Regions from separate parts of the Furfurilactobacillus rossiae genome, predicted to be linked through region 2. Evidence: predicted binding sites of a transcription regulator. Region 2 holds the regulator's gene; each other region holds the start of a gene.

Evidence for each region. Region 2 encodes CtsR, which represses protease genes until heat stress. Its sites were predicted from a motif close to TTGGTCAAAAAAGGTCAAANA; they were not measured.
Region 1: LROSL1_RS05530 (Bax inhibitor-1/YccA family protein) is a predicted target of CtsR. The motif match lies at 4,140-4,160, and genes of this name have one in related genera.
Region 3: holA (DNA polymerase III subunit delta) is a predicted target of CtsR. The motif match lies at 3,428-3,448, and genes of this name have one in related genera.
Region 4: clpP (ATP-dependent Clp endopeptidase proteolytic subunit ClpP) is a predicted target of CtsR. The motif match lies at 4,067-4,087, and genes of this name have one in related genera.

The regions. Positions count from the first base shown of each region.
Region 1 is NZ_CP040586.1:1,178,058-1,183,993, forward strand. It holds gene LROSL1_RS05515 (DNA translocase FtsK) at 1-1,243, shown strand, start outside; gene murC (UDP-N-acetylmuramate--L-alanine ligase) at 1,348-2,682, shown strand; gene LROSL1_RS05525 (multidrug effflux MFS transporter) at 2,766-3,962, opposite strand; gene LROSL1_RS05530 (Bax inhibitor-1/YccA family protein) at 4,196-4,915, shown strand; gene polA (DNA polymerase I) at 5,223-5,936, shown strand, end outside.
Region 2 is NZ_CP040586.1:888,647-894,582, forward strand. It holds gene LROSL1_RS04150 (hypothetical protein) at 43-429, opposite strand; gene LROSL1_RS04155 (D-2-hydroxyacid dehydrogenase) at 652-1,650, shown strand; gene tenA (thiaminase II) at 1,960-2,622, shown strand; gene LROSL1_RS04165 (CtsR family transcriptional regulator) at 2,739-3,212, shown strand; gene LROSL1_RS04170 (ATP-dependent Clp protease ATP-binding subunit) at 3,289-5,787, shown strand.
Region 3 is NZ_CP040586.1:1,581,618-1,587,553, reverse strand. It holds gene LROSL1_RS07555 (helix-hairpin-helix domain-containing protein) at 1-522, shown strand, start outside; gene LROSL1_RS07550 (ComE operon protein 2) at 580-1,089, shown strand; gene LROSL1_RS07545 (DNA internalization-related competence protein ComEC/Rec2) at 1,086-3,395, shown strand; gene holA (DNA polymerase III subunit delta) at 3,510-4,535, shown strand; gene rpsT (30S ribosomal protein S20) at 4,802-5,056, opposite strand; gene rpsO (30S ribosomal protein S15) at 5,327-5,596, shown strand.
Region 4 is NZ_CP040586.1:2,064,568-2,070,503, reverse strand. It holds gene LROSL1_RS10055 (SDR family oxidoreductase) at 1-770, opposite strand, end outside; gene LROSL1_RS10050 (TetR/AcrR family transcriptional regulator) at 919-1,500, shown strand; gene LROSL1_RS10045 (ATP-binding cassette domain-containing protein) at 1,637-3,235, shown strand; gene clpP (ATP-dependent Clp endopeptidase proteolytic subunit ClpP) at 3,387-3,983, opposite strand; gene LROSL1_RS10035 (prenyltransferase) at 4,175-5,092, shown strand; gene nhaC (Na+/H+ antiporter NhaC) at 5,600-5,936, shown strand, end outside.

The DNA.
Region 1 (5,936 bases), 290 kb from region 2:
AGTCAGTCTTGGCCCTGGGGTTCGGGTAAATAAGATCACTAATTTGCAAGATGACCTTAAACTTGCACTGGCAGCTAAAGATATTCGAATTGAAGCGCCAATTCCTGGTCAATCGACAGTTGGAATTGAAATCCCTGATTTAAAATCTCGACCGGTCATGCTGTCTGAGGTTTTGCGTTCTGACGTGTTCCAGAACAGTTTGTCACCACTGACAGTTGCGTTGGGTGTTGATTTATTCGGTAAACCTCAGGTAACTGATTTGCGCAGCATGCCACATGGGTTAATTGCCGGGGCAACGGGCTCTGGTAAATCCGTTTTCATCAACAGTTTGCTGATGTCAATCATGTACAAGGCAACGCCACAGGAAGTTAAGCTGATTTTAATTGATCCTAAGGCCGTGGAAATGGCACCGTACAACGGTATTCCACATTTATTATCACCAGTAGTTTCCGAGCCACAAGCAGCTGCTGCCGCTTTGAAGTGGGCTGTTAATGAAATGGAAGAACGTTACCAGAAGCTTGCTGCCGGTGGTGCCCGTAACATTGAACAATTTAATGAGAAGGCCGTGGCGAGTGGTCATCCTGAACAGAAGATGCCCTATATCGTGATTATCATTGACGAATTGGCTGACCTGATGATGGTTGCAGCTTCAGAGGTGCAAGACTACATTGCCAGAATTACTCAAAAGGCGCGCGCTGCTGGATTACACTTACTGGTCGCAACCCAGCGTCCCTCTGTGGATGTTGTTACTGGAACGATTAAAAACAATATTCCGACACGGGTGGCCTTTATGGTATCCAGTCAAATTGATTCACGAACGATTTTAGACACAGCTGGTGCTGAACGTTTGCTGGGACGAGGGGATATGCTGTACCTCGGTAATGGTAAGAGTCAACCAATCAGACTACAGGGCACTTTTGTTGACGATGAAATTGACACTGTAACTGATTTTGTCCGCGAGCAGATGGCGCCACATTATGCCTTTGAGCCGAAACAATTGTTAGCAACAGAAATCGCTGCTGAGGATCAAGATGATTTATGGCCTGATGTTCTGAACTACGTTGCGAATGAGAAGACTGTCTCTACTTCCAAACTTCAACGCGTCTTTTCTATTGGTTATAATCGTGCAGCAAATTTGGTTGATCAATTAGAAAGTCACAGTTATGTTTCCGCTCAACAAGGTTCTAAACCCCGAGAAGTTTTCCTTACACCGGATAAGTTAAAAAAGAGTGATGAAGATTAGCTTAAACCTGTAAAGAACCTTGATTGTTAACGATTAATGTTGTTACATTAGATTTGTTCATTACAAAATATAGATAGTTTGTAATATTAAGGAGCCCATTATTCATGGATAACACAGACACAACTTATTACTTTGTTGGTATTAAAGGGTCAGGAATGGCCTCGTTGGCATTAATCTTACATGATCGTGGGGACCGTGTTGAAGGATCTGACATTGAGCAGTACACCTTCACGCAACGACCTTTGGAACAGGCTGGCATTAAGATTTATGGATTTAATCCAGACAATTTGCATGCCGGTTTAACCGTTATCGCTGGGAATGCTTTCCCTGATACTCATCCGGAAATTGTTCGTGCCAAAGAATTGGGATTGACCGTGGTTCGCTATCACGAATTTTTAGGTCAGTTGATGAAGGGTTACACAAGCATTGGGATTGCCGGGGCACACGGTAAGACCAGCACAACTGGTTTACTTTCACATGTTTTGAGTGGCATTGCACCAACCAGTTATTTGATTGGTGATGGTACAGGTAAAGGAACGCCTAACTCACGTTTCTTTGTCTTTGAAGCTGATGAATACCGTCGTCATTTCTTGGCTTACCACCCAGATTATGCCATCATGACGAATATTGACTTTGATCACCCAGATTATTACAAGGGCATTGACGATGTTTACAGTGCCTTTGAAACATTTGCTGGTCAAGTTGGTAAGGCAATCTTCGCATGGGGTGATGATCCTGAATTGCGCAAGCTGACGGCTAAAGTCCCAGTTTATTACTACGGGGTTAATGATACAGATGACATTCAGGCTCGTAATGTTAAACGCACTACGAAGGGCTCAAACTTTGATGTTTATATCCATGATGAATTTATCGGAAACTTTGAAATTCAACTGTTTGGTGAACACAATGTGCTGAACAGTTTGGCCGTTATCGCCGTTGCTCACTTTGAAAAAGTGGATATGGACGATTTGCGTAAGGAATTGCTTTCTTTTCAGGGTGTCAAACGGCGTTTCTCAGAACGTAAAGTTGCCGATATGACAATCATCGATGATTACGCTCATCATCCGTCAGAAATCAAGGCAACAATCGATGCTGCCCGTCAAAAGTATCCTGATAAGGAATTAATTGCTGTCTTCCAGCCGCATACGTTTACGCGGACAATCGCGTTGATGGATGATTTTGCCAAGAGTCTTAATTTGGCAGATAAAGTTTACCTAACGAATATTTTTGGTTCTGCTCGTGAAAAGACTGGGGATGTCTCCAGTGCTGATTTAGGGGCTAAAATTACCAAGGGTGGCGAAGTGCTGACGTTGAATAATATGTCGCCTTTACTGGACTATCATGATGCTGTGGCCATCTTTATGGGGGCTGGTGACGTTCAGAAGTATGAACGTGAGTATGAAACGCTTCTGAGTAACACGAGCTTGAATAATGGTTAATGTTGATTAAATACGATTCTTAGACATAAAAATACCGTCGCGAAGTTAAATTCGTAACGGTATTTTTGTTTGTCCATGTTTTTTTATAGATCCTTGTTGCTAGTTGTTGAGTGACTAAAGTGTAGCAAGATTAATCCTAAGGCTTCAAAAATTGAGATAAGAATAATCATTGGATAGGCGGTGTGGGAGCCAAATAAACCGACCAGCGGCGAAGCTACACCACCGACTAATTGGGACAGAGTACCTAAGATTGCTGAGGCTGTGCCAATGTTTTTAGTTGTGCTTTCCATGGCAATAGCAGTGGTGATAGTGCTATTGAAACCAACTGATGAAACGACAAACCACAAAGCGACTGCAAACAGCCAGAGCTGATTAATTGTTAATGCGTTGATGACCAGGATGACACACCCGATTAGAGGGACTAAGAAGCCAACTTGGGCAATTTGATGCTCATTAAGAAATTCAGAAACACGGCCGACAATTTTACTTCCCAGTGCGATTCCTAGACCATTAATGGCATAGATAATACTGAAAGCAGTTGTGCTTAGATGATAGTCTTGCTGAAAGATAAACGAAGAATCTGCAATGTATGTAAACAAAGCGCCGTACACAAGTGCTAACAGACTTGCATTGAGCATAAAACGTCCGTTTGAAAAGACGCTCTTGAAATCGAGCTTTTCAACAGGCCCGCCAATGCTAGTAGCTGTCTCTGGCAGACCGAAGGCACTGGCAATGACGAGCAAAATCCCAACAATTGTTAATGTCACAAACACTGATTCCCACGGGAAGAAACTTACTAGAACAGCTCCTAAAATGGGGGCGATAACCGGAAAAATTCCGTTGATGGACATTAATGTAGCGTAGAAAGTGGTTAATCGGTGCCCGGAGAAAAGATCTCTGGCTACCGCCCGCGACAGCACCTGACCAGCTGCACCAGCAAGGCCTTGAATGACACGAAGAACTAGAAAGACCACAATATTATGGACAAAGATAAGTGCTGCCGAAGTGAGTGTGAAGACAGTCAGCCCAATTAATAAGGGTTTCCGCCGCCCAACACGATCACTCCAAGGACCAATAATTAACTGACCGACGGCCATTCCAATGAGACAGGCACTGATACTTGCCTGAACCGCTGCTGAACTGGTATGAAAACTAGCTTGCAGTTGGGGCAGTGCCGGCAGATACATATCTAGGGATAATGGGCCAAACGCAGATAGCGTGCCCAATAAAAGTGTTAAGAACAGACTGGGTTTTACAGTCTGTTGTTTTTCGACTGGCATAATGGCTCCTTACACTAAATAGTTTATAAAACAAGGTAGACATAATTTTAAGCGTCTTGTGGTCAAAAAACTAGAGGGGATGGACAGTTATCTATAAGGAATTCTAAAGTTGCGTATTGCACAGGTAAAACGCTTGCGTGTTTGGGTAAATCTGTTAGAATACATCTTGAACATGAATTAGTCAGTATTTGTCAAACGACAATTAGTTAATTAATAAGAAATGAGGGATTTTTGTGAATAACAATGAATATCAACAACCTCGCCGAGAGGTGAACTCACAGGCTTCTGGTTTATCAGCCTTCATGAGTAAAGTCTTCGGTTACATGGGTGGAGCGGTGCTGATTTCCGCAATCGTTGCCGTGCTTGCCGGCGTTGTTTTCCAACAGCAATACTTTAGTTTTATTGCTGCTAACCGCTGGTTCCCAATCGTTCTAGTGGTAGCTGAATTTGGGCTCGTAATTGGTACTAGTTTTAAGGCCAATCGGAGTGCAACAGCAGGACTGACAATGTTGTTTGGATTTGCGGCGATCAACGGGTTGATGCTGTCCAGCATTTTCCTACAATACGCGAGTGCGACGATTTTCTCTGCATTCTTTGCCTCAGCTGCTATCTTTGGTGGAATGGCCTTTTATGGCTCAACGACCCACCGCGATTTGACTAAGATTGGTACGCAAGCAATGTTTGCACTGATTGGGATTCTTATCGTTAGTTTGATTAATATCTTCTTACGTTCATCCTTTATCAGTTTCATCTTTAGTTTTGTTATCGTGGCTGTCTTTGTTGTTCTGACCGCTTGGGATACACAACGGATGCGTAAAATTTATGAACAGTACGGCAATCAGATTTCGTTGAGTGGCCTAGCCGTTCAGGGCGCTTTCCAGTTGTACCTAGATTTCATCAACATTTTCATTTACATCCTGCAGATTTTTGGCTACGGCAGCAACCGCAACTAATTAAACCTGAATGACTAAAATCATGCTATGAGCAGGGCTTTAATGTTTGTGAATAAAATGCTCGAATAAATTGTAACTAGAAACCGTGTTGACATTGTTGTCGGCACGGCTTTTTGTTTGTCAGTGTTTCTTGAACAATTCGAATCTTTTTTCTACAAGGGGACTACGCCTGCAAAGTCAAAATCAGTCGATAATTATCAGCACCGAGCTCACTTAAACATTCAATTACGCTTCTGCTTCAAATTGGTGCGCGAGCGCTTAATTTGTTAAAATGGAATCATTAAAATCAAAGAAAGCGACGGCCTTTATGAGCGAACAATTAACGTTATCAACAAATAAAAAACTATTACTGATTGACGGCAACAGTGTGGCCTTTCGTGCCTTCTTTGCACTGCATCAACAGTTGGATCGATTTACTAACCATGATGGCTTACATACGAACGCCATTTACGCGTTCAAGACGATGTTAGATAAAGTAGTTAAGGCTGTTCAACCGGATAAGGCGTTGGTGGCATTTGACGCGGGTAAAACAACTTTTAGGACTGGTAAATTCTCTGACTACAAAGGTGGCCGGTCTAAAACGCCGGAAGAATTGTCAGAGCAAATGCCTTACTTACGAGATCTTTTGACTGGTTACGGCATCAAGAGTTATGAACTTAAGGATTGGGAGGCCGATGACATCATCGGCACCATGGCTCGTGAAGGCGAAGCGGACGGATATCAAGTGATCATCGTAACTGGAGACCGTGATCTGACTCAGTTGGCGACGAACCAAACAACGGTGGCAATCACGCAAAAAGGTGTTAGTGAAATCGAATATTACACACCTGCTCACGTACAGGATAAGTATGGCTTAGAGCCCAAACAAATTATTGATATGAAAGGACTCACGGGTGACACTTCCGATAATTATCCAGGTGTTACCAAAGTGGGTGAGAAGACGGCGATTAAGTTACTGACACAGTTTGATTCCGTTGAGGGTGTCTATGAGCATCTAGATGATATTAAACAGAGCAAGATG
Region 2 (5,936 bases):
GTGTTTTTGTCGTTACTTTTGAATAGCGAGGATGTGTCGGGATTATTGCTCAACTGGATGATCAAATGTATCTGACGCGTTCCACGGAAAATCGGTATTAGAAGGATGATGATTTTCTTGCAAAACAGCGTTAGTGCACTGGAGCAGCTGTTGCTGCAAGGCAAGATCCCATGGTCTAGCGGTAAAGGCCTGTTGAGCAACGGCCCAGTAGGCCAGCCGATTGGTGATGGGCACAATATCTTGGACAATGTTAATTTGCACATGCTTATGTTTGGTTTTGAGGGCAATGACGCGTTGATAATCAGTAATAAGATAAAAGGCGCCATGTTGCTGATCACATAGATGGATGATGATAAATCGCTGTTGCAGATTTTGTGTCCGCAATTCTTGCTTTAAAGCTGCAAGTTGGGAAACAGATAGCTGTTGCATTTGATCACCTTCATTTCACCTATATTCTAACGCGTTTAGTTGTGATATAGGTAACAAACTTATAATATCGTAAAATAAAAAATTGGATTGAAGCCACTGATACCAACAATTAATGAAAATTACTTTCAAAAAGTGAGGTTCACAAGCCTGAAAACGCCGCCACTACGCGGTTTTTAATGCTATACTAATGATGTAGTTTAAATATACATGGAGGTGTCTGCATTGAAAATTATTGCTTACGGCATTCGCGATGACGAACGTCCATATGTAGAAGAATGGTCCAAGGATCAAAATATTGAGGTTAAAATCGTTAAGGATTTATTGACTGACGACACAGTTGATCAGGCAAAAGGCTTTGACGGGGCAGTTGTTTACCAACAAAAGCCTTACACGGCCTCAGTTTTGGATCGTTTGGCAGAATTGGGAGTTAAGAACCTGTCATTACGTAACGTCGGTGTTGATAACGTTGACGCTGATGCTGTTAAACGTAACGACATCAAGGTTACCAACGTTCCTGCTTACTCACCAGCAGCAATTGCTGAATTTACGGTTACTGAATTGATGCGTTTACTTCGTCACACGACCCAGTACGAGCACCGTCAGGCCAAAGGTGACTTAAAGTGGGCTCCAGACATTGCAACTGAATTGAACAGCTTAACGGTTGGTGTTATTGCTACTGGTCGGATCGGCCGTGCTGCTATCCAAATCTACCGTGGCTTTGGTGCTAAAATTGTTGCCTACGATGTTTTCCACAATCCTGAATTGGAAAAGGAAGGCATCTACGTTGATTCATTGGATGAATTATATAAGCAAGCAGATGTTATTTCCCTTCATGCTCCTGCAACGAAGGAAAATATGCACATGTTGAATGCTGATGCCTTTAACAAGATGAAGGATGGTGTCTACATCTTGAACCCTGCCCGTGGTGATCTGGTTGATACTGATGACTTGATCAAGGCTTTGGACAGCGGCAAAGTTGCCGGCGCTGCACTTGATGTTTACGAAAACGAAGTTGGTATTTTCAACACAGACTTCGGTAGCTTTGATGCTATTCCTGACGATCGTTTGAAGAACTTGATGAAACGCGAAAACGTTTTGGTAAGTCCTCACATCGCGTTCTACACCACCACCGCTGTTCGGAACATGGTTCAATTTGCTTTGAACAACAACAAACAATTGATTGAAACTGGCAAGGCTGACAATGTTGTGGCCTTTAACTAGACAATGAGTCTGATACTTTTTAGACGATAGAAACGTAGGCAACACGCTCAATAATAAATTGGGCGTGTTGTTTTTTGAATTCACTAACAAACATAAAAAGTGAGTGTCGAATAGGTTTACGAGAGGTTTTGCTTATTACTCAAATCGGCAGCGGATTATTTACACACCTAATATGTAGAAAAATATCGCAACGAATCTCTCATTAAAACAATGTAAATGTTCACTGTTTTAGTCTGCAAGAGGATAATGGTTTTGATAGATTGAGTCTGTCGGTAAGCATTAATACAGTACGGAATACAAGGAGTCATTATGATGGATTTTAGTCAGCAAGTTTATCAGCAAAATCAAACGGTGTGGCAGGAAAGCATTCATCATCCGTTTATAAAACAGCTAAGCGATGGCAGCATGACGTTGCCAACATTTCGTTATTATTTAATTCAGGATCATTATTATTTACGTGATTTTGCACGGATTCATGAATTGGCAGCGGATGCAAGCCAGGATCAGGCGGTTAAGACATTATTGCAGGAGCTAGCGAATAGTCTGCACGATGGTGAAATCGCGACGCGCAAGACGTTCTTTAAAGAATTAGGTATTTCTCAACAAGATGTGGTCAATACACCAATTGCACCGACGACATATGCCTACACGTCACATATGTATCGCACGCTAACACAGGCCGGTGCACCGGCGGCCATTGCCGGATTGTTACCGTGTGCGTGGCTATATGCGGATGTTGGTGCGTCCTTACAAGGAGTCACTTCGCCAGTCCCAATTTTTCAAGCGTGGATTGACAGTTATCAGTCCGACGACTATACGGGACCAGTGGCAAAACAAATTAAGTTAACAGACCAAGTTGCACGTCAAACAGATGCAGCCGATCGTGATGCAATGGCCAAGGCTTTTGAACGGAGCACCTATTATGAACGTGATTTTTGGCAGATGGCTTTGGATCATCAAGATTGGCAATAAAATTTAATTTGGGGTGCTGACGTTGCTACTGGCGGACTAAAAAACTTTTTAATTGCAATCGTCGTCAATCTTCGTATAATATAGTCAATATTAGTCAAAGATTGGGGTGAGCGATGATGGAAGGACCAACAAATATTTCGGATGTCATCGAAAAGTATCTGAAGGGAATCCTGGAGGATGCTGAGCAGGTAGAAATTAGACGTTCGGATATTGCCGACCAGTTTAACGTCGTTCCTTCTCAGATTAACTACGTCATTAAGACACGGTTTACCATTCAAAACGGTTATATCGTTGAGAGTAAGCGTGGTGGCGGTGGTTATATTCGTATTGAAAAGGTCAACTTACTGGCTGACGCCGATGTGTTGGATAATTTACTGAACGATGTGGTTGGTGATTCAATCAATCAACATGATGCATATGCTATAGTTAATTCCCTATTTAATGATGGGGTGTTAAAGGAACGTGAGGCCAACATTATTCTTTCGGCAATTGACAAAGATACTCTCAATGTTGCTGACCGCGAAGTTGAAAATACATTGCGCGCTCGGATTCTGATCGGCGTGCTCAACCGCCTTCGTTTTGAAGACTAATGCTTATTAATATCGAATTAACGACGATTTGCAGGGGTTAATTAAGGCCTGCATTTAATGAAAGGCAGGACAGAAGATGGACAATTTATTCACACCTAGTGCTAAAGATGTATTGGTATTGGCACAGGAACAAGCGAAGTATTTTAAACACCAAGCTGTGGGTACTGAACACTTATTGCTGGCCCTGACCATTGAACAAAATGGGATTGCTAACAAAGTCCTGCAGCAATTCAGTGTGACAGAAGAAGATGTTCGTGAAGAAATCGAACGGTTTACTGGTTATGGTACACTGACGAACGCTGACAAGGATACGTATTTACCATATTCTCCGAAGGCCAAGGACATTTTGACATTGGCCGGGGATGAGGCAAAACGTTTGGGATCCACTAAAATTGGGACTGAACATTTACTCTTAGCGTTGTTGTCTGATGAGAGTATCCTGTCATCACGCATTTTAATGACATTAAACCTTGATTTGGCACAAACACGCAAAGTGATTTTGCGCAAGTTAGGTGTTGCTGACACACCACGCCGTCGTCAACAAATGGCAAAGGCTAACAACAACGCAAATAAGCAAGAGGGTACGCCAACACTTGATTCATTAGCACGTGACTTGACTGCCTTAGCTGCTGACAAGCAAATGGATCCGGTGGTTGGCCGTGCAAAAGAGGTCAAACGGGTGATTCAAATTCTCAGTCGTCGGACCAAGAATAACCCAGTCTTGATTGGTGAACCTGGGGTTGGTAAAACGGCGATTGCTGAAGGATTAGCACAGAAGATCGTTGCTGGTGATGTGCCTGATGATTTGGCCGACAAACGGCTGATGATGCTGGACATGGGCTCACTGGTTGCCGGCACTAAATATCGTGGTGAATTTGAAGACCGTTTGAAGAAAGTTATTGAAGAAATTTACAACGATGGTCACGTTGTGCTGTTCATTGATGAGTTGCACACGTTGATTGGTGCCGGGGGTGCTGAAGGTGCGATTGATGCTTCCAACATCTTGAAGCCAGCGTTAGCTCGTGGCGAGCTTCAAACCATTGGGGCCACTACACTTAACGAATACCAAAAGTACATTGAATCAGATGCTGCTTTGGAACGTCGGTTTGCGACTGTTCAGGTTGACGAGCCAACGGAAGATGAAGCAACGGAAATCTTAAAAGGTTTGAAGAGCCGTTATGAGGAGCACCACCAGGTTGAAATCACTGATGATGCGGTTGAAGCAGCAGTTAAGCTGTCCTCTCGGTACATTACGGAACGTTTCCTACCTGATAAGGCAATTGATTTAATGGACGAAGCAGCTGCTAAAGTTCGCATTGATGCATCTGGTCATAAGACCAAGTTGGCTAAACAAGAAGACAAGTTGGACGACTTGCGTCAACAGAAGGAAGCTGCTATTGAGAACCAAGATTTCGATGGTGCTGCTGCATTGCGTGAAAAGGAAATGGCCTTGCGCAAACGTGTCGACAAGATGATGGATGATCAAGATAATGAAGCGTTGTCTGGTCAGCCACATTATGAATTAAAAGTCGGCGAGGAAGATGTGGCTGAAGTCGTCTCCGAATGGACGGGTGTTCCGTTAACACAGTTGCAGAAGAATGAAGAAGCACGTTTGCTGAATCTTGAAAAGGTGCTCCACAAACGCGTGGTTGGTCAGGACGAGGCTATTTCAGCCGTTTCTCGTGCCATCCGTCGTGCCCGTTCCGGTCTGAAAGATCCTAACCGGCCAATTGGTTCGTTCATGTTCCTTGGACCAACTGGGGTCGGGAAGACGGAACTCGCTAAAGCATTAGCTGAAGCAATGTTTGGTTCAGAAGATAACATGATTCGTGTGGATATGTCTGAATATCAAGAACGCTTTAGCTCAAGTCGTTTGATCGGTGCTGCACCTGGTTACGTTGGTTACGATGAAGGTGGTCAACTGACCGAACAAGTTCGTAACAAACCGTACTCAGTTGTCCTCTTGGATGAAGCTGAAAAGGCTGATACTGAAGTCTTTAACTTGTTGTTACAAGTTCTTGATGATGGTTTCTTAACCGATTCTAAGGGCCGCAAGGTTGACTTCCGCAACACGATTTTGATCATGACCTCTAACTTGGGCGCTACAGCTGTTCGTGACGATAAAGAAGTTGGTTTCGGTGCAACCAGCGCGACAGACAACTATGCTGCAATGTCAGACAAGATTCGGCAGGCCCTGCGTCAGACATTCCGTCCAGAGTTCTTGAACCGAATTGATGAAACAGTGGTCTTCCACTCATTGACGAAGCCAGAATTGCATGAAATCGTGAAGATCATGGCTGGCAATGTGTTGGCACGAATCGCCGAACAAGGCATTAAAGTTAAAATTACGCCGGCTGCCATTGATGTAGTTGCAGATGCTGGCTTTGATCCTGAGTATGGTGCTCGTCCAATTCGACGCGCATTACAGACTCAAGTTGAAGACCAGTTGAGTGAGGCATTGATTGCTGGTCAAATTAAAACCAATGACGCTGTTACTGTTGGTGCTAAAGCTGGTAAGATTACGGTCACAACTAAGGAACAACCTGTCAAGAAACCGACAGTTGGTTCTAAGTAGTCTTGGCGAACTAACAGTTATTAGTGGGTGTTATTGAACGGTGTTAAAAACGTTTGTCGAGCTGAAAGCTTGATAAGCGTTTTTATGTTCTAAACGTGTCGGTAAAAATTGCATTTTATGCGGAGAACAGGCACACTGATGGAGATTAG
Region 3 (5,936 bases), 690 kb from region 2:
CCAGGAAAGCTTGCTGGGCAAACTGAATCAATGGTTGAGGTAAAAGGAGCTGTTAATCAACCGGGGGTATACCATTTTAAAACCAATATGCGGGTTATTAACGCCATTGAACGGGCGGGTGGTTTGAGGGCTGATGCTGATAGTAAACAAATTAATCAGGCTCAGACATTGCATGACCAAATGGTGGTTTATGTTCCAACTCATGGCGAGGCGTTGCCATCGACTAATACAAGTGGTGTAGCTGGTGGTGCAAATACAACCACAGCCGGCGATAATGGTGCAACTGGCACCGCTGGGACGGCGTCAATCGAGGGTGACGGTGCCGATGTACCGATCGGATTGAACAGTGCGACAAAAGAACAGCTAACGAAAATTTCAGGAGTCGGTGACAAAAAGGCTCAGAAAATTATCGACTTTAGAACAGAACACAATGGCTTCAAGTCATTAGACGATTTAAAACAAATTTCTGGATTTGGTGAGAAAACCGTTCAAAAGTTGAAACCACATTTAAGCTTGTCGTGAGACACAGACTGGCATACGCTTAATGAAATACATTTAATGAATGGTGGAGGTAACATAATGGCAGATCAAAAGCGGGTTCCCTGGGATCAATATTTTATGATGCAAGCGGTGTTGTTGGCTAGTCGCAGTACTTGTCAGCGGTTGTCTGTTGGTGCTGTTTTAGTCCGCGACAAGCGCGTTATTGCTGGTGGTTATAACGGCTCTGTCTCCGGTGATGATCACTGTATTGATGTTGGTGATTATTTAGTGGATGGCCATTGTTTAAGAACAATCCATGCAGAAATGAATGCCGTTTTGCAATGTGCGAAGTTTGGAATTGCTACCGATGGAGCTGAAATTTATGTAACCGATTTTCCGTGTTTGCAATGTACTAAAATGTTGTTACAAGCCGGCATTACGAAAATTAATTATTTGCGCAATTATCATAATGATCCATACGCAATGCATCTGGTATCCCTTAAGAATATCGAAGTGAAACAGATCAACATTCCCGAAGATGCATTGACACAATTCCACATTACTAATTACTTGACGGCTCAAGATAACGATTCACGTTCTCAGCAATGACCATTTCTAACCGGCCACCATGGATTTTCTTGGGATTACTTGTCGGTCTTATTAATGCGGTGATTGTCGGTCATTTTTGGTGGGCTGGACTTGGCATTATTTATTTACTGGTCCGGTGCCTTCACTTAGGGAGCGTCGGAGCACATATGGTTTGGCTCATGAGCGCTGCAGTGTTAGCAAGTGTGTGGTTTAGCTATCAAAACATGCAGTATCAAACGAAAACGTGGTCAACAATCGCAACGCGCCAGCTTAGTCTACGGGTTGAACCGGATCAAATTCAGGTCACCGGCGATACGGCAAGTATTATCGGTGTGACAAAAACAGGACAGCAAATCCGGGCGTTTGGTCATTTAACGAGCAGGCAACAAGCAACCCAATTGCAAGCCATTGATCAACCGACACAATGGCAGGTAAAGGGCACAAATGACTTACTGGAAGGGCCACGGAACCAAATGCAATTTGATCGCCGTTCACAGTTACGTGCCATGGGGATTCATGGCAGTATGAAAATGGCTCAGTGGTTCATTGTGGCACCGAGTCAAAAAGTATGGCAGTGGCCAATTGATTTAATGCATCACTGGCGCAAGCAATTATTGCTGTATTTTGCAACATTGCCTACCACTTTGAATGAGTACGCAAGCAACTTGATTATTGGGGCGACAGCTAATGATTTTTACACCCAGAATAGTGGCCTGAAACAATTGGGACTTTTGCATCTATTTAGCATCTCCGGTATGCATGTTGTGTATCTAGTCACGCTTTGCCAATTTATTCTTGCACGATTAGGCGTGCCTCGTGAGCACTCACAACTAATGTTGGCCATTGGCTTGCCACTTTACGCAATTATTGCTGGTGGTTCGGGCACGTTAATTCGCGCTATTCTTATTGGCGAGGCTGGTTTACTTCAGCCGCTCCTTAATCGCAAGCAGTCGACTCAAATAAGTGGCTTGGACATGTGGTCGTTATCGTTAATTGGTGGTGTTACGCTTCAACCGGCGGTCTTGTTAACGCTGGGCGGTCAACTAAGCTATTTGCTGGCGTTTGCGTTAATCTATGTTGCAGTCGAAAAGACATGGTGGCAAACATGGTTAATGAATCTAGTCAGCTTACCATTAATTTTACATACTGTTTTTCAAATTCATGTTCTTAGCACGCCTGTGAATCTATTGGTGATTCCATTGTTTGGTTGGTTCATTTTTCCACTTGTTATTATTGGCGCTTGCTTAGGCGGCGTATTAAGTTGGGTGGCAGGTATCAGTAACACAGTTTTGACAGTGTTTAGTAGTTTGACAAACTGGTTTGGCCAATTACCAGGAATGGTCACGTTTGGACATCTCTCAACATTGTTCACCTGGGTGTGTTTGCTGATGACACTGTTGGCTATTGATGAGCGACGGACACGAGTTCGATGCAGGTGGCTCATTGCATTAGCGATAGTTTACGGAATGGCGTTCGTGACGATTCATTGGCCAATGGATGGTGAGGTTTCGTTTATTGATGTTGGTCAGGGTGATAGCATTCTTTTAAGAACGCCATTTAATCAGCATGTTTCGTTAATTGATACGGGTGGCAAAGTGGGATTTTCAAAGCCGTCGTGGGCGCGCACTCTCCCGGGGATGACCAATGTTGAAGCGGTGACAGTCAATTACCTTCATAGCCGTGGTATCAGTGAAATTGACGATGTAAACTGCAGTCATCAAGATGCTGATCATATCGGAGATGTAGGTCGACTGTTGCAATTGATGATAGTTCACACATTGACGATCCCTGCTGGTATGCGCCAGTCGCGCGGTTTTCAGACGAAAATTGCCCCTTATCTGAAGCAAACCAGAGTCATCGAGCTGACTGCTGGTCAACAACCTGCAAATTTTCCGTTTACCATTTACCATCCGTTTCATCCAGGACCAGGTGGAAACGAGGATTCAGTGTCACTAGGCACAATTAGGAATGGGGTTCGATTTTTATTTATGGGTGATTTGGACCGGGCCGGTGAACGAGAAATTTTGCAACATTACCCGAGGTTGACCGCTGACGTGTTAAAACTAGGTCATCATGGCAGTGACACTTCTAGCGACCCAACGTTTATTAAACAAGTGGCACCTAAAATTGGGATTATTTCAGCCGGTCGTGAAAACCGGTATGGACATCCCAAACAAAGCACGCTAACGACACTGATCCAGAACCATGTTGCAGCCGTTAATACAGCGGACACTGGCATGATTAGTTATGTTTATGACTGGCTTGGCAACGCTCATTGGCAGACGATACTGCCGACACGCACACCGATTGCTGGTTCGCCCCGATAGTTTGTGGGCTGGATGAAACTTAATAGGGTATAATGGTGAAACGAGCTCAAACGTATTAAAAGGCGTCATGTGATGAGTAAATAGCAGCTTGATGGAAGGAATGAAATGGCAACGATGAAAATTGCGGAGTTAACACGACAATTGGCTGGTTCAAACATTCAGCCACTATATTTAGTGACGGGGACTGAACGGTACCTGCTTAATCAAATTCGAGCGCAATTTAAGGCGATCATTCCAGAAGACCAGGCTCAAATGAATGTTGGTAGCTATGACATGGTACAAACACCGGTGGCCGTGGCGCTCGATGATGCTATGGCGATGCCCTTTTTTGGCGAGCATCGACTGGTTGTCATCGACGAACCTTATTTTTTAACAGGCGAAAAGAGTAAGTCAAAGGTCGACCATGATTTAGATGCCTTGCTTAAATTTATTGAACACCCAGAGCCAACTACAATTCTAGTTTTCTTCGCACCATACGATAAACTTGATAATCGGAAGAAGTTAGTTAAAACCTTGAAAAAAGTTGCTGTCAATGTGGACGCATCGCCATTGAGTGAGCGGGATGCACGTCAATTTGTGGAGCAGCAGGTTGACCATGATGGCTATAAATTCGGTCCTGGTGCACTGGATACTTTAATTCAGCGCACTGGTGCTGATTTGTCACTGATGATGGCCGCATTAACTAAAATGGAGTTATTCGCAGTTCAAGATCATGTAATGACAACGGTAGCTGTTACCGGTTTAGTGGCACAATCTTTGGATGACAACGTGTTTGATTTGGTGAATGCGGTTTTAGGCCGAAATGTTAAACGAGCGGTGAGCTTGTATCATGATCTGTTAGCAACTGGAGAAGAACCACTGCGAATTAACGCCGTCTTAGTTAGTCAATTTCGTTTGTTGTTACAGGTGAAGGTGTTGGCTAGTCGCGGATTGAGTCAAGGTTCTCTGGCAGGTCAACTAAAAGTGCATCCATACCGGGTGAAATTGGCCTTGCAAAGTGATCGTCACTTTTCTCAACGTGATTTGAGTCGCGCTTTTTTAGGGTTAATCAATATTGAAACGCAGCTGAAGCAAACACAGGATGATCCAGAATTGCTTTTTAATTTATTTATGTTGCAGTTTACCAATCAAGCTGCATAGTCCTCCTCAGCTTGATATGAATAAAATGAAGCTACGACGTAAGTCCGATTTGAGAACAAGCATTAACGAAAAACTGACTCATTCCCGATCTGGGGAATGGGTCAGTTTTTCGTTAAGCGGAATTATCAGGACTTGGGAGCACGATGTTGCTCACATCATTCGTCCCAGATAAACTTATGTCACAATTTCATTTTGTGTTGCTAAGGGGAATTGAGTAAAAATATGTAAAAGAAAAACCATCATCACGAATGATGATGGCTAAGAATTTACTTTGCTAAGCGAGCAGCTAAACGTGACTTGTCACGTGAAGCCTTGTTCTTCTTGATCAAACCTTTTGAGTAGGCGTGGTCAATTGCGGCGCTCGCGGAACGGTATAATTCTTCAACGTTGTCTGCACCAGCAGTTACAGCTTTTTCAAACTTTTTAACTGCAGTCCGTTCTTCGCTCAATTGAGCAGTGCGACGTGCTTTGGCAATTTCGTTAGTCTTAACACGTGCAATGGCTGATTTTGTAACTGGCATTAATTTCACCTCCGGAGCGTTTGACCCACGTCAAACAAATTTCAACAGTCATCATTATACAAGAGGCTTACGACCAATGCAATAAATAAATGCAGAAGCGTCAAGGAAATTCACTTGACCGCGGCACGAGTAGCGTACTTTTGCTTGCAATTAGCGGTGTGATTAGATAAACTATTAACCGTGCTAAAGCATGACCCTTACTTAGTTTATCGCCACCACTTGGCGTAGACTCGGTATGCGGTGACAATATTTGAAAGGTGGATTTTATCCATGGCTATTACACAAGCAGAAAAGAATCAGATCATCTCAGAATACGCACGTCACGATGGTGACACGGGTTCTGCAGAAGTTCAAATCGCAGTTTTGACAGCTGACATCAACCAATTGAATGCGCATTTACAAGTGCACACTCACGACTACCACTCACAACGTGGTTTGTTAAAGAAGATTGGTCACCGTCGTAACTTACTGCGTTACCTGCGTAACACGGATATTGAACGTTACCGGACGTTAATCCAAAAATTGGGTCTTCGTCGGTAATCGTTGTTCGACCGAAGTGTGTGAAGAGGGCTACCCATTGTGGGTGGCTCTTTTTTATTTATTCACGATAATGGCAGATCATCAACTGGTTTGAGAAGCCGCCAGCTGGGCAATTGATTGGCTTTTAAGATGGAATATGATAAGCTACATATAACTGATTGTCCCGAAGAAAATAGGTTATTTTAATAGGTTTTTTTGTGGAGTTGCCGCTCCTTTAAACACATCAAACTTAATAGCGATGTGAGGCTGCTTGCGTACTGAGATCAAAATGACGATGAATCACTATTTTGATTAAACTATAGACAAGCCGGTAAAAATGAATTCTTAAAGATGACCGTTA
Region 4 (5,936 bases), 1.2 Mb from region 2:
TCAAACCAGCCAAAGTAGGCCTTAGCAGTCTCTTCATCAAAGTGTTCTACCGGCACACGCAACGTGTTGCCAATTGTTTCAACAATGGTCTTTACAGGAACACCTTCTTCGGCAACCGCGTTATAGGTCGCGCCGGCCTCGCCGTTTTCTAATGCGGCCACGAACAGCTGTGCTGCATCGTTACGATGAACGGATGGCCAAACATTGGCGCCATCACCGACGTAGCCAATCTTACCTTGATTAACCGCCATTTGAGCCAGAATGCTACCAAATCCTTGACGCTGAACGTCATGAACCGTGGGTGCTAAACGAACAACGCTGGCGCGAACGCCCTGTTGTGCATAACTGAGCGCCAGTGCTTCGGAAGCTGCTCGACCAACGGGGTGTGCCATATGGTCCTGTTCGGTAGCAGTGCGTCCCATGCCAACCGCCATTAAGGTCCCAGATGTATTAACTAGTGGCTTGTCGGTGTTGGCTAAAGCATCGCCAAGCGCTTTGACAGCAGCCATGTCTTTAGCGACGGCTTCATCATAATGGTTAAAATCATTAGTAAAAGCGAGGTGAATAACACCATCACTGCTCTTTGCGGCCGTTGATAAGGTATCTAAATCGTTCAGTGAGCCTTTAACGGGTGTGGCGCCTGCCTGAGTTAATTGTTGAGCCGAATGATCTGAATGAGCCAGTGCAAGAACCTCATGACCATGTTTAATTAGGGTTTTAACAACAACCTGACCAATGAAGCCATTACCACCTGTAACAAAAACTTTCATAATAAGTGCCTTCTTTTTAAATTTCATTTATTTGATAAAGTTTGTTTTATAAATGATAGCTCTATCGGTAAAGATTATAACCGATAGACTTATCGGTATCAAGTGGTAAACTAAAATAAATTACTTTTAAAGAAATGGGATCAGAAGGATGAAGAAAAAAGACGACCAAAAATATAATCGCATTCTTGATGTTGCTGGCGATCTGATTATTACCGATAGTGTCGGTGCAGTTTCAACTACAAAAATTGCTAAGCAAGTTGGCATTTCCCAGTCTAGTATCTACGTTTATTTCAAGAATCGTGAGGCACTGTTACTTACACTATATGTCCGTGAATTGAAGCGTTTGTATGCTCAGGACAGCGGGGAAGATTTGCGTTCACTGTCGTTTGAAACAGCAATGAAACAGTATCTTGAGCAACTGTTTCACTATGGTTTGACCTATCCTAAAAGTATGACGATCATTCAAAAGTTAAAAGAGGATTACGTCTTTGACGAGCAGGCTGGTGAGCAAATTAATGTCATCGTTCATCAAAGTGCCGTACAGCAGTTGTTATTTAAAGGGCTGGCTGACAAAACATTGCGGCAAGTGGATATTTCACTACTTAGAAACATTATTTTTTCGACGATCAAACTGCACACGGACAACTTGCGGCAAGGTGTGTACACTGAGGCAGACGTGCCGTTTGAAAGAATCCAACGCATGCTAATGAAGGCGGTTCAGAATAACTAATTCAGGCCGAAAGAAACAGTCTGGTTAGTGGGTAGAAATAAATTTGCATATACGCAAATATTAACAATAAGGTGTTGTTGTAGCCTCCCAAGCAGTGATAGGTTCGCTTTAATAAAGAGCGAATGGGGGAGATTGCATGACCAAAATAATTCATCGCGGTTGGTTCAGCATCGCTATTGTTGTGGCGCTGATCAATGGCTTAGAAGTTCCTTTTAACACGGCTACCTATGCCTATATTTTTAAACTGATTACTACGCGTGACTTGGCCGGCGTTGGGATTTATCTGGCGATCGTTCTAGGCGGATATTTATTCTTTTCGCTTTTGTCATACCAGCAAAGCTGGGTAGTCAATAAAAATGTGGCGTTTATCAATTTACGTCTAAAAACCCGTTATGTAGAAGCAAAGGTCGAGCGAGATGATCCCAGCCAGCAGGATTTCGAAGCAAATGGTCTATCATTTTTAATGAATGATTTGAAGCTACTCGAGGATAATTATTGGCGCAACGTGTTTCGATTATTAGGATACGGCACGACCATTTTGGTTACCATGGGATATGCGTTACACAATAGTTTTCGACTAACCGGGATTTTCTTAGCGTTCATGTTGGTGCCAACGGTCTTTCAGCGTTTGGCAAGTAAAGGGACGACGACTAAAGCAACCGTTTGGTCACAAAAAAATGCACAGTTGGCAACACGCGTAAAGGACCTATTACATGGGGCAATGACCATTCGTCGCTATCATGCTGCGGCTGGTTACAGAACTAAGCTACTCAGGGATGTCGGCAGTGTTGAAGAGGCGAATGCTGCGCTTAAGAATCGAATTGCACTGGCCAACAGTCTGCTAATGTATTTGTTTTATCTATTTTCAGAAACGCCGATTGCCATCGGTATCTACCTGACTATTTCGGGAATGTTAACGTTACCGGAATTTGTTGCAGTCCAATATTCAACCAACATGATTTTAAACAGCGTCAATCAAATGCTGACTTGTATTAACCAGATTGGCAGTACCAAGGCTATTCGCCAACAGTTGCGTCGAAGTATTTCCAAAGAAGGCGTAACAGCGGAGTTGCCCATGAAATCGGCACAGTTTCAGGAATTGAGATTGACAAATATCAGCTTTAAACGTGAACATCGCGATATTTTAAATGTCGTTAACTTGCGAGTTCAGAAGGGCGAAAAAGTGTTGATTCAAGGCCCATCTGGGGTGGGCAAATCAACATTGCTGTCGATTATGTTAAAGGAGTTGCCAGTTACAAACGGACAGCTGTTACTCAATGGTCAGGAATATGACGATGCTCAGGTAGAAAATCTATTTAGCAAGGTCTCACAAATACCGATTATCTTTGCCGAGACTGTCCGATATAACCTGACTTTAGGGATGCCATTTTCTGAGGGTGCGATTTTAGTAGCCGTCAGACAGGCTGGACTCAGTGACGTCATCAAAGAATCCAAGCTGAATCAGCAAATAGCCGAAGATGGTAAAAATCTTTCAGGCGGTCAGTTAAAGCGCATTGAAATTGCGCGGGCATTGTTATTTAAACGACAAGTGTTGTTGATTGATGAGGGGACAGCTTCCCTTGATTCAGCAACGGTAAGACAGATTCATGACACACTGTTGTCGTTGACTAATTTGACAGTGATCGAGGTAGACCATCATATTCCACACGAATTATTGTCAAAGTATGATCGTCACTACCAACTGAACAATGGCCGATTAGAAGAGCTCAACTAAAACCTGATGATGGATGGTCATACAGATGCACCCGAATGCCATCGTCAGGACAGCTTAAAATGGCTAATGAACAACTAACTGTGGCCTCTTTGTTTACTGTAAACGCAAAAAAAGACCCTCGTCATTTGACGAAGGTCTTTGCTTGTTGTGACTACTTTTGCATTTCGCTGGAGTTAGTCATAATGTGGTCAATCAAACCATAATCTAAGGCTTGCTCAGCGGTCATGTAGTTATCCCGTTCAGTATCCTTGTTGATAGTTTCAATGTCTTGACCAGTCTTTTCAGCCAGCAAGTTGTTAATCATCTTCCGTGTCTTCAGAATTTCTTCAGCCACGATTTCGATTTCAGTTTGTTGACCTTGAGCACCACCAGAAGGTTGGTGAATCAAGATTTCTGAGTGTGGTAAGGCAAAACGTTTGCCCTTAGCACCAGAAGTTGCCAGAATGGAAGCCATTGAAGCAGCCATTCCCATGACAATCGTTTGAACATCAGACTTAACAAAGTTCATGGTGTCGTAGATTGCCATTCCGGAAGTGATAACACCACCGGGTGAGTTAATGTACATGTAAATATCTTTATCAGAATCTTGGGCATCCAAGAAGAGCAATTGAGCGATGATGGCGTTGGCCATGTCATCTTCGATTGGTCCGGAAACCATAATGATCCGGTCTTTTAATAGTCGTGAGTAAATGTCGTAGGCACGTTCGCCACGGCTGGACTGTTCAATAACAGTTGGAATCAAAGCCATAATTGAGGCCTCCTTGTAATTTGCGTTGTTATTTAGCACTTGTAATGGTGCTCTGCTAATCAACGTAATTGTAGTTTAACCCAAAGGTCAAAAAAGGTCAAACAAAATGGTGCGATTGTTTGAAAAAATGTGATAAAAAGTTGTGTGCAATGTGATAGCCTTAGAGTATCAAGGGGTTAGGAGAGTTAGAGATGAATAAAAAATGGTTAACGTGGCCGGTATTTGTCACGCTAAGTGAGATTTATATCGCACCGTTAAATATTATGTGGTTCATTTTGGGTTCTGCCATTGCTCAATATCGTTATGGCGTGGTGAATTGGCTTAACGTTATTTTGTGTTTGGCGGATGTGTTCATTTTTGACCTGGCAGTTAACGTATCCGATAATTACTATGACTATGTACATGCCGCGGATCGTGAAGGATACGCTGCACATACAAATCCAATTGGCCGGTTGCATTTGCCTAAGCGTGGCGTGTGGTGGCTAGCGGTTACCTTGTACATTATTTCTGCAATCCCTGGCGTGGTTTTAGTCATGCGTACTGGATGGCCGGTATTATTGTTTGGGGTTATTGGTTACCTAATCGGTATTTTCTACACCGCGGGACCCTATCCATTAAATGCCATGCCGATTTGTGAAACTGTGGTTGCTTTTTCCATTACATATTTAATTGAACTCGTCTGTGTTTACATCAGCATTTACGGCCAGCGTCCGTTTACATGGGGCGTGGCGGGTACGACGTTTGCATTATGTCTACCAATTACGTTGTTGTTCTTTACTGTTCAATTAGGAAATAACACGGCGGATCTTGACGAGGATATCAAAAACAATCGTCATACACTGGCTTTTTTCATTGGCCGCAAACGGGCCGTCCAAGTGATGCAAGTTTTCTTGATTGTTGGCAGCTTATGGCCAATTGTAAACTTGGTTTTGGGACTGGCACCGTGGATCACTGTGCTAAGCGTGGTGTTGCTGCCGATTATGTGGCAAGGAATTAAACCGTTCTACGCAGTTCAAGACAAGCAGAAAACGTACATGAAAGTGATTAAAAGTACATCTTTGTTTTACATTGGGTACACTGCCCTGTTTGCAATTGGCGCATGGTTGTGAAGAATAAATCAGGAAAATCATTTGACAAACGATTAAAATGCTAGTATATTTCTAATCAACATTTAATCATTGTTTTCAAACCTAGTAGTGAATGATCTGTGTGTCAGGAAGTCGGTGGTTGCTGCGAACCGATCAGGATCATCTCATCGAAGTACCTGAAAACGAAAATGACCGGGCACCGTTGGACCGTTATCCCAGCGAGAGTGAATATAATGGGCGTTAGGCTCATTTTATTAAGCTGGGTGGTACCACGGTAAACTAATCGTCCCTGTTATGCATAATTGCATAGCAGGGACGATTTTTTGTATTTAGAGTGTTGCATAACTTTGGATTCAGAAGTTAGGTGCACATTTAGGAGAATGGTGCCGCAGTCCGGCATTAAAAAGAGAGAAAAGGGGGCCAATGGAAAATGACAGAAAATTGTGGGGGCAATCCTCGATATAGAACCTCAATGAATGACACTCAACGTTTACAACAATTTGGACATTCAAAAAATGAGGTATTCACATGGAAAAACAAACATTTAAAGTTGGTCGTAACGAAGCACTAATTGTCTTACTAGGCATGTTGTTAATTATGGGATTTGGCGTGATTAAATTTGGTTTGTCGCCCCAAGTTCCCGTTATGTTAGTTATGGGATTATTGATGGCATGGGGTGTTGCTCACCGTTTGCCATGGTCGTTAATTAACGAAGGAATCAAGGATGGGATTGAAACCGGGATTGTCCCAATTTTCATTTTCATTCTGGTTGGTGCGTTAATTAGTACATGGATTGCTGCTGGCATCATTCCATCCTTGATGGTTTTCGGTTTTCATTTAATCAGTGTTCAGTGGTTCGTTCCTT